One region of the Kitasatospora sp. NPDC056076 genome, then DNA from elsewhere that is predicted to be linked to it. Evidence: riboswitches for the same ligand, from Rfam matches in the RefSeq annotation. Region 1 holds a riboswitch; the other holds the start of a gene.
The links. A riboswitch is a leader RNA that binds a small molecule or an ion and turns the genes downstream of it on or off. The one in region 1 is predicted to bind guanidine.
Positions count from the first base shown of each region.

Region 1 (6,894 bases):
GGCTGCGAGCAGGGCGAGTGCGGGGCCTGCTCGGTGCAGGTGGACGGCCAGCTGGTGGCCGGCTGCCTGGTGCCCGCCGCGCTGGCCGCCGACAGCGAGATCAACACCGTCGAGGGCCTGTCGGCCGGCGGCGGCGCGAGCGACGTCCAGCAGGCGCTGGCCGCCTCCGGCGCCGTGCAGTGCGGCTACTGCACCCCCGGCATGGCGATGGCCGTGCACGACCTGCTCCAGCGCAACCACCGGCCCACCGAGGTCGAGGCCCGGCAGGCGCTGTGCGGCAACCTGTGCCGCTGCACCGGCTACCGCGGAGTGCTGGCCGCCGTCCAGACCGTCGCGGACGCCCGCGCGCTGGAGGTCGAGGAGGCCGAGGAGGCCGCCGCCGCGGCCGCCGAGGGGAGCACCGCGGCCCCGGCCGCCGGGACCGGAGCCCCGGCCGCCGCCGCCGTCGAGCCGGAGCCGGCCGTCGAACCGCCGGTCTACGCCGACTCCGAGGCCTGGATCGAGCACGTCCCGCAGCCGCCCGTCGAACCGGCCCCCGCCCCGGTGCCCGCCCAGGCCCAGGCCCCGCAGCCGGCCCCGGCCCCCGCCGAGCAGCCGTACGGCGACGGCGGCTACGACACCGGCGTGTACGACACCTCCGCGCTGACCGGGATGCAGCCCGGCATCCCCGCCCAGGCCGTCGGCGACCAGGTGTACTACCCGCAGGGCTACCCCGAGCAGCCCTACCAGGCCACCCCCGCGCACGGCACCTACGTGCCGGCCGGCTACCCGGACGGCCACCAGCAGCACACCGGCTACGACACCGGCTACGACGCCCCGGTCTACGAGCCCACCCCCGCGCACGGCACCCCGCTGCCGGGCGCCGTCCACGACGGCACGCCCCCGCACGGCACCCCGTACGCGGACCCGCACGGGACCCCGGCCGAGGCCGGCGTCCCGACCACCGGCGTCCCCTACGGCGCCACCCCCGCCCACGGCATCCGGCTCCCCGAGGACGACCACGCATCATGACGTCGCCTACCGACATCGGCGCAGCACTCCAGCAGGACGGCGGCGAGGGCGGCGCCGGACCGGAGCCCTTCGGCCTGGGCAGCTCCCCGCTGCGCAGCGACGCGCTGCCCAAGGCGCTCGGCATCTACCCGTACGCGGCCGACCTCTGGGCCGAGGGGCTGCTGTGGGGCGCGGTGCTGCGCTCGCCGCACCCGCACGCCCGGATCCGCGGCATCGACACCTCGGCCGCGCTCGCCCTGCCCGGGGTGCACGCCGTGGTCACCGCCGCCGACCTGCCGCCCGGCCCGGACGGCCTGCCGGACGGCGCCCCGGCCGGCCCGATCGTCTCCGACCGCCCGGTGCTGGCCGCCGGCGTGGTGCGCCACCACGGCGAGCCGATCGCCGCGGTCGCCGCCGACCACCCCGACACCGCCCGGCTGGCCGTCGGCCTGATCGCGGTCGACTACGAGCCGCTGGAGGCGGTCACCGACCCCGAGCAGGCCTTCACCGCCCCGGCGCTGCACCCGGACGGCAACCTGTTCCGCCACCTGCCGCTGCGCACCGGGGACCCGGACGCGGCCGGCGAGATCATCGTCGAGAGCCTCTACCAGGTCGGCCGGCAGGACCCGGCCCCGCTCGGCGCCGAGGCCGGGCTGGCCGTGCCGCGCCCGGACGGCGGCGTCGAGCTGCACCTGTCCTCCACCGACCCGCACGGCGACCGCGACCGCACCGCCGCCTGCCTCGGCCTGGAGCCGGACCGGGTCCGCCTGGTGGTCACCGGCGTGCCCGGCGCCACCACCGACCGCGAGGACCTCTCCTTCCAGGTCACCCTGGCGCTGCTGGCGCTGCGCACCGGCCGCCCGGTGAAGATGACCCTCACCCGCGAGGAGTCCTTCCACACCCACACCTCGCGCCACCCCGCGCTGCTGCGCTACCGCCACCACGCCGACGCCGACGGCACCCTGGTGAAGGTGGAGGCGCAGATCCTGCTGGACGGCGGCGCCTACGCCGACGTCTCCGCCGAGGCGCTGGCCGCCGCGACGGCCTTCTCGGTCGGCCCGTACGTCTGCCCCAACGTGTTCGTGGACGCCTGGGCGGTGCGCACCAACAACCCGCCGGCCGGGCGGATGCGCGGCGAGGGCGCGCTCCAGGCCTGCTTCGCGTACGAGTCGCAGCTGGACCAGCTGGCCGCCCGGGTGGGCGTGGACCCGGTGGAGATCCGCCGCCGCAACGCGATGTCCACCGGCGACCCGCTGCCCACCGGACAGGCCGTCACCTGCCCCGCCCCGGTGAAGGCGCTGCTGGACGCGGTGGCCGCCGAGCCGCTGCCGGCCCTGCCGGTGGACGACCCGGACGCCGAGTGGCTGCTGCCCGGCGGTCCCGGCGGGGCCGGGGACCCGGCCGCGGTGCGGCGCGGGATCGGCTACGCCGTCGGCATGGTGCACATGCTGGGCGCCGAGGGCGAGGACGAGGTCTCCACCGCCACCGTGCGGGTCAGCGGTGACCACGCCACGGTGATCTGCGCGGCCGTCGACGCCGGGCAGGGCTTCGCCACGCTGGCCCGGCAGATCGTGCAGACGGTGCTGGGCGTCAGCGAGGTCTACATCGCGCCGGCCGACAGCGACCAGTCGATCGCCGGGCCCTCTGCCCGGGGCCGGCACACCTGGGTCTCCGGCGGGGCGGTCGAGCGGGCGGCGCTGATGGTCCGCCACCAGCTGCTGCAGCCGATCGCGGCCGACTTCGGGATGTCGGTGGAGCTGCTGCAGATCGCCGACGGCAAGATCACCTCCTACGACGGGGTGCTCGGCATGCCGGTCGCGGAGGCGCTGGAGGGCAAGGAGCTCTGGGCCACCGCGCAGTGCCGCCCGCACCCGACCGAGCCGCTGGACGAGTCCGGACACGGCGACGCCTTCGTCTCCATCTCCTTCTGCGCGATGCGCGCGGTGGTGGACGTGGACATCGAGCTGGGGGCCGTCCGGGTGGTCGAGATGACCGTCGCCCAGGACGTCGGCCGGGCGCTGAACCCGCGCCAGATCGAGGACCGGATCGAGGCGGGCGTGGCCCACGGCGTGGGACTGGCGCTGATGGAGGACCTCCAGACCTCGGGCGGGGTGATGACCAACCCCTCGCTCACCGGCTACCGGCTGCCGACCTCGCTGGACACTCCCGAGGTGCGGATCGCCGCGCTGCTGGAGGAGCGGGACGTGGTCGCCACCTTCGGGGCCAAGGCGGTCAGCGCGGTGCCCGCGGTGGTCGCCCCCTCGGCGGTCGCCGCCGCCGTCCGGGCCGCCACCGGGCTGCCGGTGGGCCGGCTGCCGATCCGCCCGGAGGACGCCGTCACGGCCTGAGCCGGCGCCCTCGGCCGTCGGGCCCCGCCGCCGCGGGTGCCCGTCGGGTCGTCGGGCCGGGCCGTCGGGCCGGCCGGAAACGGAACGGGAAATGCGGAATTGCCGGTCGACTTCGGTCGACCGGCAATTCCCCTTTCGAGGCCGTGGCGGGAATTGAACCCGCGTACATCGCTTTGCAGACGATTCCCTGAGCCACTCGGGCACACGGCCAGTGAATTCAGGATGGCGGACCGGCCGAATGGGGTCAATGACGTTGTGTAAATTCTGTGTGGCAATGTGTGCTACGGTCGGAGCAGGTGGTTGATTCCCCGCCACCCCGGACGAGCGCGTCGTACCCGGTGACGACAAGACGGCGCAGTTCAGCGGCAATCCGGCCGCTGTGGACTGCGGAGGTACGGCCGTCATGGCTTGGCTCGTTCTGATCGTCTCGGGTCTCCTGGAGACCGTCTGGGCAGTGGCCCTGGAATCGTCCAAGGGCTTCTCCCGCCTCGTTCCCAGCCTCGTCTTCGGCGTCGCGCTGCTGTTCAGCATGGGCGGGCTGGCGTACGCGATGCGCACCATCCCGATCGGCACCGGCTACGCGGTCTGGGTCGGCATCGGCGCGGTCGGCACCGCGGTCTACGGCATGGCCGTCCTGGGCGACGCGGTGACCATGGCCCGGATCGGCTGCCTGCTGCTGATCGTCTGCGGCGTGGTGGGGCTCAAGGTGCTGCACTGACGCCTGCCCCCGGGGCCGGTCCTAGGCCCTGCGACGGACCCGGTCGGGGACTCCGGTCAGGAGTCAAGGACGCGGACGGCTCTTACGATGTTACGTATGACCACTGCCTCCCCCACCTCGGTCGACTCCCCCTCGATACCCTCCGGAGCTGACCCCGGGGGCGGGGTCATGAGCGGCCGCTTCCGGGCCCTGACGCTCGGGATCGTGTCGGTCGTGCTGGTGATCGCCTTCGAGGCGACCGCCGTCAACACCGCGATGCCGACCGCGGCCCGGCAACTGGACGGCCTGGGGCTGTACGCCTTCGCCTTCTCCGGTTACTTCACCACCACGCTGTTCGCCCTGGTCGTCTCCGGCCAGTGGTGCGACCGGCGCGGCCCGCTCCAGCCGCTGTTCACCGGCATCGCGGTGTTCGGCGCGGGCCTGGTGGTGGCCGGGACGGCGCCGGGCATGTGGGTGTTCGTGGCCGGGCGGGCGATCCAGGGGCTGGGCGGCGGGCTGGTGATCGTCGCGCTGTACGTGGTGGTCGGCCGGGCCTACCCGGAGCGCCTGCGGCCGGCGGTGTTCGCCGCCTTCTCCTCGGCCTGGGTGCTGCCCTCGATCGTCGGGCCGCTGGTCTCCGGGGCCGTCACCCAGCACCTCGGCTGGCGCTGGGTGTTCCTGGCGGTGCCGGTGCTGATCCTGCTGCCGCTGGCGGTGATGGGCCCGGCGCTGGCCCGCTCCGAGCGGGACCACCCGGTGCTCAAGGGCGCCGACTTCGACCGCCGCCGCACCCTGCTGGCCGCGATGGCGGCGGTCGGCGCCGGCCTGCTGCAGTACGCCGGCCAGCGCCGGGACCTGGTCGGGCTGCTCCCCGGCGTCGCCGGTGCGGCGCTGCTGGCCCCGGCCGTGCTGGGGCTGCTGCCGAAGCGGACCCTGCGGGCCGGGCGCGGGCTGCCGACGGTGATCCTGCTGCGCGGGCTGGCGGCGGGGGCGTTCCTCGGCGCCGAGGCCTTCGTCCCGCTGATGATGACCACCGAGCGCGGCCTCTCGCCGACCCTGTCCGGGCTCACCCTGACCAGCGGCGGGCTGACCTGGGCGCTGGGCTCCTGGCTGCAGGGCCGCCCGGGGGCCGAGCGGTACCGCGAGGCGATGATCCGGGGCGGCTTCGTGCTGACGGCGGTGGCGATCGCGGCCGCCGCGCTGGTGCTGGTCCCGGCGGTCCCGGCCTGGGTGGCCTCGGTGGCCTGGGGCGTCGGCGGTATCGGGATGGGGCTGACGGTCGCGAGCGTCAGCGTGCTGATGATGAAGCTCTCCGCGCCCGAGGACGCCGGGGCCAACTCGGCCGCGCTGCAGATGAGCGACGCCCTGGGCAACGTGCTGCTGACCGGTCTGGCCGGGGTGCTGTTCGCGGCGCTGGGCGGCGGGTCACTGGCCGCGGCGCACGAGGGCGCCGGGGCCGACGGCTCGCCCGGCGCCTTCGCGGTGATCCTGCTGGTGATGGCCGCGGTGGCGGCGCTGGGGGCGCTGCTCGCCGGGCGGGTGCGGGTCCGGGCCTGACCCGGGGTCAGGATGCGGCGGCGGTGGGGGAGGGGGAGGCGGCCGGCGGCGCGGCCGGGGTGCCGAGGAAGGCCTCCCAGCCGCCGGCCGGGGACTGGCCCGGGCCGAGGCCCTGGAGCTTGCGCAGCACCGCCGGGTCCTGGGCGTCCAGCCAGTCGACCAGTTGGCGGAAGGAGACCAGCCGCACCTCGGGCTTGCCCGCGATCGACTTGAGCACGTCCTCGACGGCGTTCATGTAGATGCCGCCGTTCCACTCCTCGAAGTGGTTGCCGATGATGTACGGCGCCCGGTTGCTGTTGTAGGTGCGGTCGAAGCCCATCAGGTAGGAGTCCCGGGCCTGGGCCTGGAAGCCCGGGTAGAGCGCCGGGTCGGCCTTGGTGTTGGGGCCGCACTGGTTGAACATGATGTTGTAGTCCATCGACAGCACCTGGAAGGTGTGCCCGGGGAAGGGGATGGACTGCAGCGGGAGGTCCCAGAGCGCGCCGCCCTGGATCTTCTGCGGCCAGACCTGGGTGCCGTTGCCGCTGCTGTCGTAGCGCCAGCCGCGCTTGACGGCGGTGGGCAGCAGGTTGCGCTGGCCCTCCAGGCAGGGGGTGCGGCTGCCGATCAGCTCCTTGCGGTAGTCGAAGGGCAGGGCCGGCAGGTCGGTGAAGCCGGTGTTGGTGCGCCAGCTCGTCACGAACTCCATCGCCTGCTGGATCTCGCTCTCCCACTCCTCCGGGGACCACGCGCTGACGCCGGTGGGGCCGCAGAAGTGGCCGTTGAAGTGGGTGCCGATCTCGTGGCCCTCCAGCCAGGCGGCGTGCACGTTCTCCAGGGTGTCGTGGATGTGCTGGTCGCTCAGGTAGCCGATCTCGGAGGCGCCGACCTTGTGCTGCGGCGGGCGGTACAGGTCCTTCTTGGACTCCGGCAGCAGGTAGAGCCCGCTGAGGAAGAAGGTCATCGAGGCGTTGTGCTCCTGGGCCAGCCGGCGGAACCGCGCGAACAGCCCGTTGTCGAGCTCGCCGGCGCCGTCCCAGGAGAAGACCACGAACTGCGGGGGCCGCTGGCCGGGCTGGAGCCGGTCCGGGACGGGCTGGTGGGGCTGGGGGCCGGTGTCCGAGGTGGAACCGTCGCCGAGCAGGACGGCCTGCGGCTTCTGCGGGACCGCGGCGGGGGTGGCGCTCTGCCCCTCGGACGCCGGGGTGGCCGGGGCCGCGCCGCCGGCCGCGTGCTCCCCGCCCCCGCCGGCCCGGTCGCTGCCGCAGCCCGCCGCCAGGGTGGCGGCGCCGGCCGCTCCGGCGGCCAGCAGGGTTCGGCGGG
Region 1 is NZ_JBHJWG010000003.1:56,256-63,149, forward strand. It holds gene ACFC1T_RS03565 (2Fe-2S iron-sulfur cluster-binding protein) at 1-1,011, shown strand, start outside; gene ACFC1T_RS03570 (xanthine dehydrogenase family protein molybdopterin-binding subunit) at 1,008-3,338, shown strand; tRNA gene ACFC1T_RS03575 (tRNA-Cys) at 3,477-3,548, opposite strand; guanidine-III (ykkC-III) riboswitch at 3,629-3,697, shown strand; gene ACFC1T_RS03580 (DMT family transporter) at 3,742-4,056, shown strand; gene ACFC1T_RS03585 (MFS transporter) at 4,153-5,592, shown strand; gene ACFC1T_RS03590 (hypothetical protein) at 5,600-6,894, opposite strand, start outside.

Region 2 (6,894 bases), on a different contig from region 1:
GTCCGGCTGGAGGCTCGCCCGTCCGCTCGGTCCGCCGCCGTACGGTGGCGGGAGCACCGGAGGAGGGCGCATGAACCCCGAGCGCTACCGGCTTCTCGAAGAGGCTCGGCGGAGCCTCCCGGACGGCTACAAGGTCGAGCTGTCCGGCGACGTCATCGTCATGCAGGCGTCGCCGCGCCCGACCCACCAACTGAACCTCGCGCTCGTCCAGCGCCAGTTCGAGGCCCACTGCCCGCCCGGGTACTTCCCGACCGGGAACAGCGACCTCTCCTCGCCCGGGGCGGGCGCCGTGCGCAACCCCGACCTCACCTACCTGCCCGAGGACGTCGTCGATCTCAGCGGCCACGAGATCCCGGCCGAGCTCGCGCTGATCGCGGTCGAGGTCGTCTCCCCGTCCAACCCCGAGAACGACTGGACGGGGAAGGTTCGGGACTACCCGCGGATGGGCTTCCCGCTCTATCTGATCATCGACCCGCGCCAGAGGACCGTCACCCTGTTCTCGGAGCCGAACCGCGACCGCTACCACACCCGTACCGAGCGGGAGTTCGGCGAGACGATCCGGATCCCCGAGCCGTTCGGCTTCGAGCTGGACCTGGCGCGGCTGGTCCCGTACCGGGACTGAGAGGGCTTCACCCGTTGGCGGGAACTTGGCACGGTGGTGCCGCGCGGCGGGCGGGGTGATACTGCATTGGGCTGACACCTTGCAGGCTGACGCCCGGACCCCGGGCCACCCCTTGGAGGTACCTGATGACCGTTTCGCTTCCCGAGCTCACCGGGGACTACGTCCTCGACCCCGCGCACTCCCGGATCGGCTTCGTCGCCCGGCACGCCATGGTGACCAAGGTGCGGGGCGCGTTCGGGCAGTTCGAGGGCACCGCGCACCTGGACGGAGCCGATCCGACGCGGTCGACCGGCCAGGTGGTGATCAAGGCCGAGAGCATCGACTCCGGAGTCGAGCAGCGCGACCAGCACCTGCGCACCAACGACTTCCTGGACGCCCCCAACTTCCCGGACATCACCTTCCGTTCGACCTCGGTCGAGGCCAAGTCCGACACCGACTACCGGGTCACCGGTGACCTCACCATCAAGGACACCACCCGCCCGGTGGCCATCGACTTCGAGTACACCGGCAACGCGGTGGACCCGTACGGCAACTTGCGGGTGGGCCTGGAGGGTTCGCTGACGATCAGCCGCAAGGAGTTCGGCGTGACCTGGAACGCGGCGCTGGAGGGCGGCGGCGTGCTGGTCGGCGACAAGGTGGTGCTGGAGTTCGACATCTCCGCGATCAAGCAGAGCTAGCGAGGCGGAGAGAGGCGAGGCGAGCCGGCGGTCCCTCTCGAACACCGTCCGGGAGGGACCGCCGACTCAGCTCCGAGCCGGAGCCGCCGCGGCTTCGGCTCAGCCGAAGAGGGTGTCGTGGACGGTGGCCATCCGCGCCTGGGCGGGGTGCCTCTTGACCCAGTCCGTGATGTTGTTCACCGCGACGTCGGTGTCGGTCTCCTTGCGGTAGTCCGAGAGCCGGGATCCGGCGATCACGCCGTTGACCCCGATCTCGCCGAGCATCCGTGCCGCGCAGTCGGCACCGTCGGGTGAGGAGCCCATGGTCCAGGCGAAGACGCCGGCGATGTTCCCCGCCTCACGGTTGGCGACGCTGTCCCTGAGCCCCGTGACCTTGTCGCCGTTGGTCTTCATGCAGGTCCCGGTCAACGTGGCGAAGACCGCCGAACCGTCGGTGGCGAACCGGTGCTTGGTGGGGATTCCGCCGCCCTCCCGGGAGAAGGTGTCGCGCACCTGCGCGTAGGTGCCCGTCACGGCCGTCGACTCCAGGGGGTCCAGGTTCTGCTTGAGCGCGTTCCAGGCGGCGTCACTGCTCGACGAGTAGGGCACCTCGTACATCACCCTGATCCCGGCGGCCAGCAGTTTGTCGCGGACCAGGCCTCGCAGTGCACTGATCTGGGCGGGCTGGTCGCCGTCGGTGGACGACTTGATGTCGACCCACACGGCCGTGAGGTTCTTGCCGTTGCGCCGGGCGTTGGCCAGCGCGTCGAAGACGGCACCGGTGCGCTTCCGCTTGATGTTGACCAGGTCGACGCTCTCCGAGGCCGGGTTGCCGGGGTCGCAGGAGACCCACTGCCTGGTGCCGCCGCACGCGCCGGAGACGTTGAACGCGGCATCGACCTCGACGCCGTTGTAGCCGGCGGCGAGGGCGTTGTCGACCTGGTCGGCGGAGTTCAGGTTGTGGGCGAAGACGTAGATCGGGCGCGGGGGATGCGGGGCGGCCGGGGCCGAGGTCACGGGCATCGCGGTGAGGAGGACCGCGGTGATGCCGACCGTGGCGTGGCCACCACCCCGGAGGCGGCGCAGGCTGCGGGAGACCCGCTCGGATCGTGCCATAAGAGGACACTCCTTCCTGAGGGGTGTACGTCCTGTTCATGTCAAGTTCGAGAGTGAGTGGCTCCGCGGGATGTGCCCGGCGGGATGTGACGCAACTATGCCGAGCAGGCGTCAGGCGTGCAAGACCACCGATACGGGCAAACCGTCAGCACCCGCGCCGGCCCACCCGGGCCGGCGTGACTGCCCGGCCCCTCAGTCGTTGGGGCAGAGGATCAGGTCGTCCAGCGCGTGGCGGCGCGGGCGGTCGCCCAGTTCCGTGACGGCGGCGCGGATGCGGTGCAGGTGGTCGACGGTGAGCTGGAGCGGGGGCTCGTCGGGCTGGTGGGTGGTGCGGATCGGGTAGTCGACGCCCGGCTCGCGGGTCATCTCGATGTGGCAGCCGAGGACGTGCGTGACGGGCCGCTCCCGGGTGAACGCGATCAGGCGCTCGATGCTGCGACCGAAGGCGGGCCAGTCGTCGATGTAGAGCCGACCGGGGTAGACGGTGTCGCCGGTGAGCAGGAAGCCCGTCCACGGGTCGTAGTAGGTGACGGCGGCCGGGTGGTGGCCGGGGGTGGCCAGGCACTCGAGGATCCGCCCGCCGCCGAGGTCGACGCGCGCGGTGGCCTCCGGGTCGTGGTCGAAGCCGAAGTACGCCCAGGCGGTGGGCCGGTCGGCGCCGACCAGGGCGGTGTCCGGCCGGTCGGCGAACTGCCCGTCCCCCGCGACGTGGTCGCCGTGCGGGTGGGTGTGCAGGACCAGCAGCGGGTAGTGGTCGCGGGGGTTGCGGGCGAGCCACTGCGCGATCAGGCCGTCGACGGTCGCCCGGAGCGGGAAGTACGCGGGCTCGGCGGTCGCCCCGGTGTCGATGAGGACCGCCCGGTCCGCCCCGAAGAGCAGGAACAGGAACGGCGCCTCGTAGTGCACCGCCTTGTTCTGCCGCAGGATGACGGTGTTCTCGTCGTACGCGTAGGCCTGGATCTCCGGGTCCGTGTCGTGCTTCGCGGACGGCGAGCCGTGGATCCACGGCACGTCCAGCGGACGGGCGATCGGTGCGTCGGCGGCGGTCATGACGACTCCCTGGGTGCGTCGTCTTGGCGGGCCGGGTACGGCGCACATCTCGTCCGGGGCGGGCGCCGTCGCGCTGCCGTCGGCGACGCTAGCACGGGTCGTTCGCCGACGCCCGGCCCAGCAGGTGCGCCAGCCCGTCCGCGAGGCCGCCGCGCCAGCAGGCGTAGTCGTGGCCGCCGTTGAACTCCTGGTAGTGGAGGTCGTAGCCGCGTGCCGTGAGCACGTCGCGCAGGTGGCGGTTCTGGGTGAGCAGCATCCACTCCTGGAGGCCGACCTCGATCCAGAACCGGGCGTCCCGGTGGGGTTCGGCGGCGAAGCGGCGGGTGAGCCACTCGCTGCCGGCGTCGAACTCGGTCTCGTCGGGCCACCAGAAGGAGCCGGACTGGGAGAGGGCGTTGCCGAAGCGGTCCGGGCGCCGGAAGGCGGCGTAGGCGGCGGTGAGGCCGCCGGCGCTCTGGCCGGCGACGACGGTCCGGCGCGGGTCGTCGGTGGCGTCGAACTCCGCTGCGGCCCAGGGCAGAAGGCGGTCGGCGAGGAGGTCGACGAAGGCCGGGTTGCAGCTCAGGTCGTCGGGGCGGCCGGGGCCCATGGTGTGCACCAGCAGGGCGACGGTGGGCGGGATCGCGCCGTCGGAGGTCAGGTTGTCGAGGGTGTCGCCGACGGAGAGCACCTCGCCCCACATCTCGCCGTCGAGCAACACCGCGACCGGGTACGGGCCGAGGCCGGGTCCGTACCCGGCGGGGAGGTGGACGTCGACCCGCCGCCCGGCCACCGTGCGGGGGAGGGTGCGCCCGCGCGGCACGTCCTCGCGCCGCCGGGCGTACGGCTGGGCGGGGGCCTGCGGCAGGCTGAGCACGGAGGCGGGGTGGCGGCCGTCGCGGGCGGGCAGGCGGGGTTCGCTGTCGTGGGGGTCGGGGCGGGCGTGGTCGAGGACGTGCAGCCAGTCGGCGCGGGTGGTGCCGGGGGGAGCGCCGTGGAAGGGGTGCAGCTGGTAGGAGGCGCGGTGGTCGGCGCGCAGCCGGTAGGTGATCTCCCAGCGGCCGCCCCGGCGTTCCATCAGGTGGGGGGTCAGGTCGCCGGCGTGCCGGTCCTTGTCGGTGACGGTGTGGACGAGGGCGAGCACGCCGTTGCAGTCCTGTTCGGTGGAGATGAAGGTGACCAGCCGGTACGCGGCGTCGTCCGGGTCGGGTGCGATCAGCGGGAAGGCGTTCAACGTCTTTCTCTCCAGGATCAGTTGGTACGGCGCCCGAGCAGCACCCAGAGCAGGAAGGGGCCGCCGAGCACGGTGGTGACGATGCCGACGGGGATCTCCACCCCGCCGATCAGCACCCGTCCGAGGGTGTCGGCGAGCACGACGAGCAGGGCGCCGGTGAGCGCGGAGCCGAGCACCGGCACCCGGGTCGGTCCGGCGAGCCGGGCGGCGAGTACGGGTGCGGCGAGGGCGACGAAGCCGACCGGCCCGCAGATCCCGACGGCGAGCCCGGCGAGGGCGACGGCGAGCAGCAGGCAGGCGAGCCGGACCCGCCCGGGGTCGACGCCGAGCGAGGCGGCCACGCTGTCGTCGAAGCGCAGCACCGCCAGCCGTCGGGCCACCACCAGGGCGGTCGGCACCAGGACGGCGAGTCCGAGGAGCGCGGGTGTGGCGATGGCGTAGTCCCGGCCGTTGAGGCTGCCGGAGGTCCAGACGTACAGCGAGCCGGCGGAGTTGAGCGAGCGCCGGGCGAGGGCGACCTGGATGACGGCCGAGGCGAGCGCCGACATGGCGAGTCCGACGACCAGGACCCGGTAGCCGCGGGCGCCGAGCCCGCCGGAGACGAGGGTGACGACCAGGACGGCGGCCAGCGCGCCGAGCGGTCCGGCCCACCAGGCGCCGAAGGTGCCGGAGGCGGTGGCGGAGATCAGTACGGCGGCGGTGGCGCCGTCGTTGACGCCGAGGAGTTCGGGGGTGGCGAGCCGGTTGCGGGCCAGGGTCTGGGTCAGGCAGCCGGCGAGTCCGAGGGCGGCTCCGGCGGCGAGTCCGGCGACGATCCGGCCGAGGCGGAACTTCTGCACCAGCAGGACGTCCAGCCGCTCGCCGTAGCCGAACACGGCCTGGAAGGTCTTGCCGAGGCCGAGTTCGCTCTGTCCGGCGTGCGCGGAGACGACCACGACGGCGAGCAGGGCGGTGGCGAGGCCGAGTCCGGCGAGCAGCGGCCGGCGCGGCACCAGCAGGGACCAGGCGCCGTACCGCAGGGCCGGGTCCGGCCGCGCCGGGCGCTGTTCGGCGCGCTGGACGGGCGGGGCCTCGGCGGCGGGGTCGCCGATCGCCAGGGCGGCGGAGCGGCGGGAGCGGACGATGGCGATCAGCGCGGGGGCGCCGACCAGGGCGACGATCACCGAGACCGGCGCCTCGAAGGGCCGGGCGACCACCCGGGCGAGCACGTCCGCGCCGGTGAGCACGGCGGCGCCGAACAGCCCGGCGAACAGGGTGAGTCGGCCGATCCGGGGCCCGGCGAGGGCGCGGGCCAGGAAGCCGGCGAGCAGGCCGAGGAAGGAGATCGGCCCGGCCAGGGCGACGGCCGAGGCGGTGAGCAGGGTGACGGCGGCGGCGACGGCGGCGCGGGTGGCGCCGGGGCGGTGGCCGAGGCCGCGGGCGAGGTCGTCGCCGAGGGCGAGGGCGGTGAGCGGCCGGGTGGTGAGCAGGGCGAGCAGGAAGCCGGCGCCGAGGACGGGGGCGAGTTGGCCCAGGGTCGTCCAGCCTTCCACCCCGGCCAGTGAGCCGAGCACCCAGACCCGGTAACGGTCGTACGCTTCGGGCGAGTTGACGATGAGCACGCCGGTGATGCCGCCGAAGGTCGCGCCGACGGCGGAGCCGCCGAGGACCAGCCGCATGGGGGAGCCGCCGCCCCGGCTGCCGGCGATCAGCAGGACCAGGGTGCTGGCGAGGACGGCGCCGCCGAATGCGAAGGCGAGGTACCCGTAGGAGGTCTGCACGCCGAGCACGGCGATGCCGAGGACGACGCCGAGCGAGGCGCCCGCGTTGACGCCGAGCAGGCCGGTCTCGGCCAGCGGGTTGCGGGTGACCGACTGGAGCTGGGCGCCGGCGACGCCGAGGGCGGCGCCGACCAGCAGCGCCGTCAGGGTGCGGGGCAGCCGCAACTCGCCGACGACGAGGGCGAGTCGGCTGTCGGCGCGGGCGCCGTCGCGGTCGAGCAGGTAGTCCAGGACCCGTCCCGGCCCGACCTCGCCGGCGCCGACCGAGAGCGAGAGCGCGGTGAGCGCGAGCAGCACCGCGACCGCCCCGGCGGCGACCGGCCAGGCGCTGTCCCGGAGGGGGCGGGCCGGTGGGGGAGGGGCGCCGGGCGCGGTGACGGCGGGCGCTTCGGGGGCGCCCACTTGCGACGATGTCATAAGGTAAGGCTAACCTAATGGCCGGAGCGTCCCGCCGGCACCGCCGTCGTGCCGGGCTGC
Region 2 is NZ_JBHJWG010000033.1:30,854-37,747, reverse strand. It holds gene ACFC1T_RS25280 (Uma2 family endonuclease) at 71-622, shown strand; gene ACFC1T_RS25275 (YceI family protein) at 748-1,299, shown strand; gene ACFC1T_RS25270 (hypothetical protein) at 1,399-2,394, opposite strand; gene ACFC1T_RS25265 (MBL fold metallo-hydrolase) at 2,587-3,444, opposite strand; guanidine-III (ykkC-III) riboswitch at 3,457-3,516, opposite strand; gene fes (enterochelin esterase) at 3,533-4,657, opposite strand; gene fhuB (Fe(3+)-hydroxamate ABC transporter permease FhuB) at 4,675-6,834, opposite strand.
Region 2: linked by a shared signal. The riboswitch ahead of ACFC1T_RS25265 (MBL fold metallo-hydrolase) and the one ahead of ACFC1T_RS03580 (DMT family transporter) in region 1 are both predicted to bind guanidine.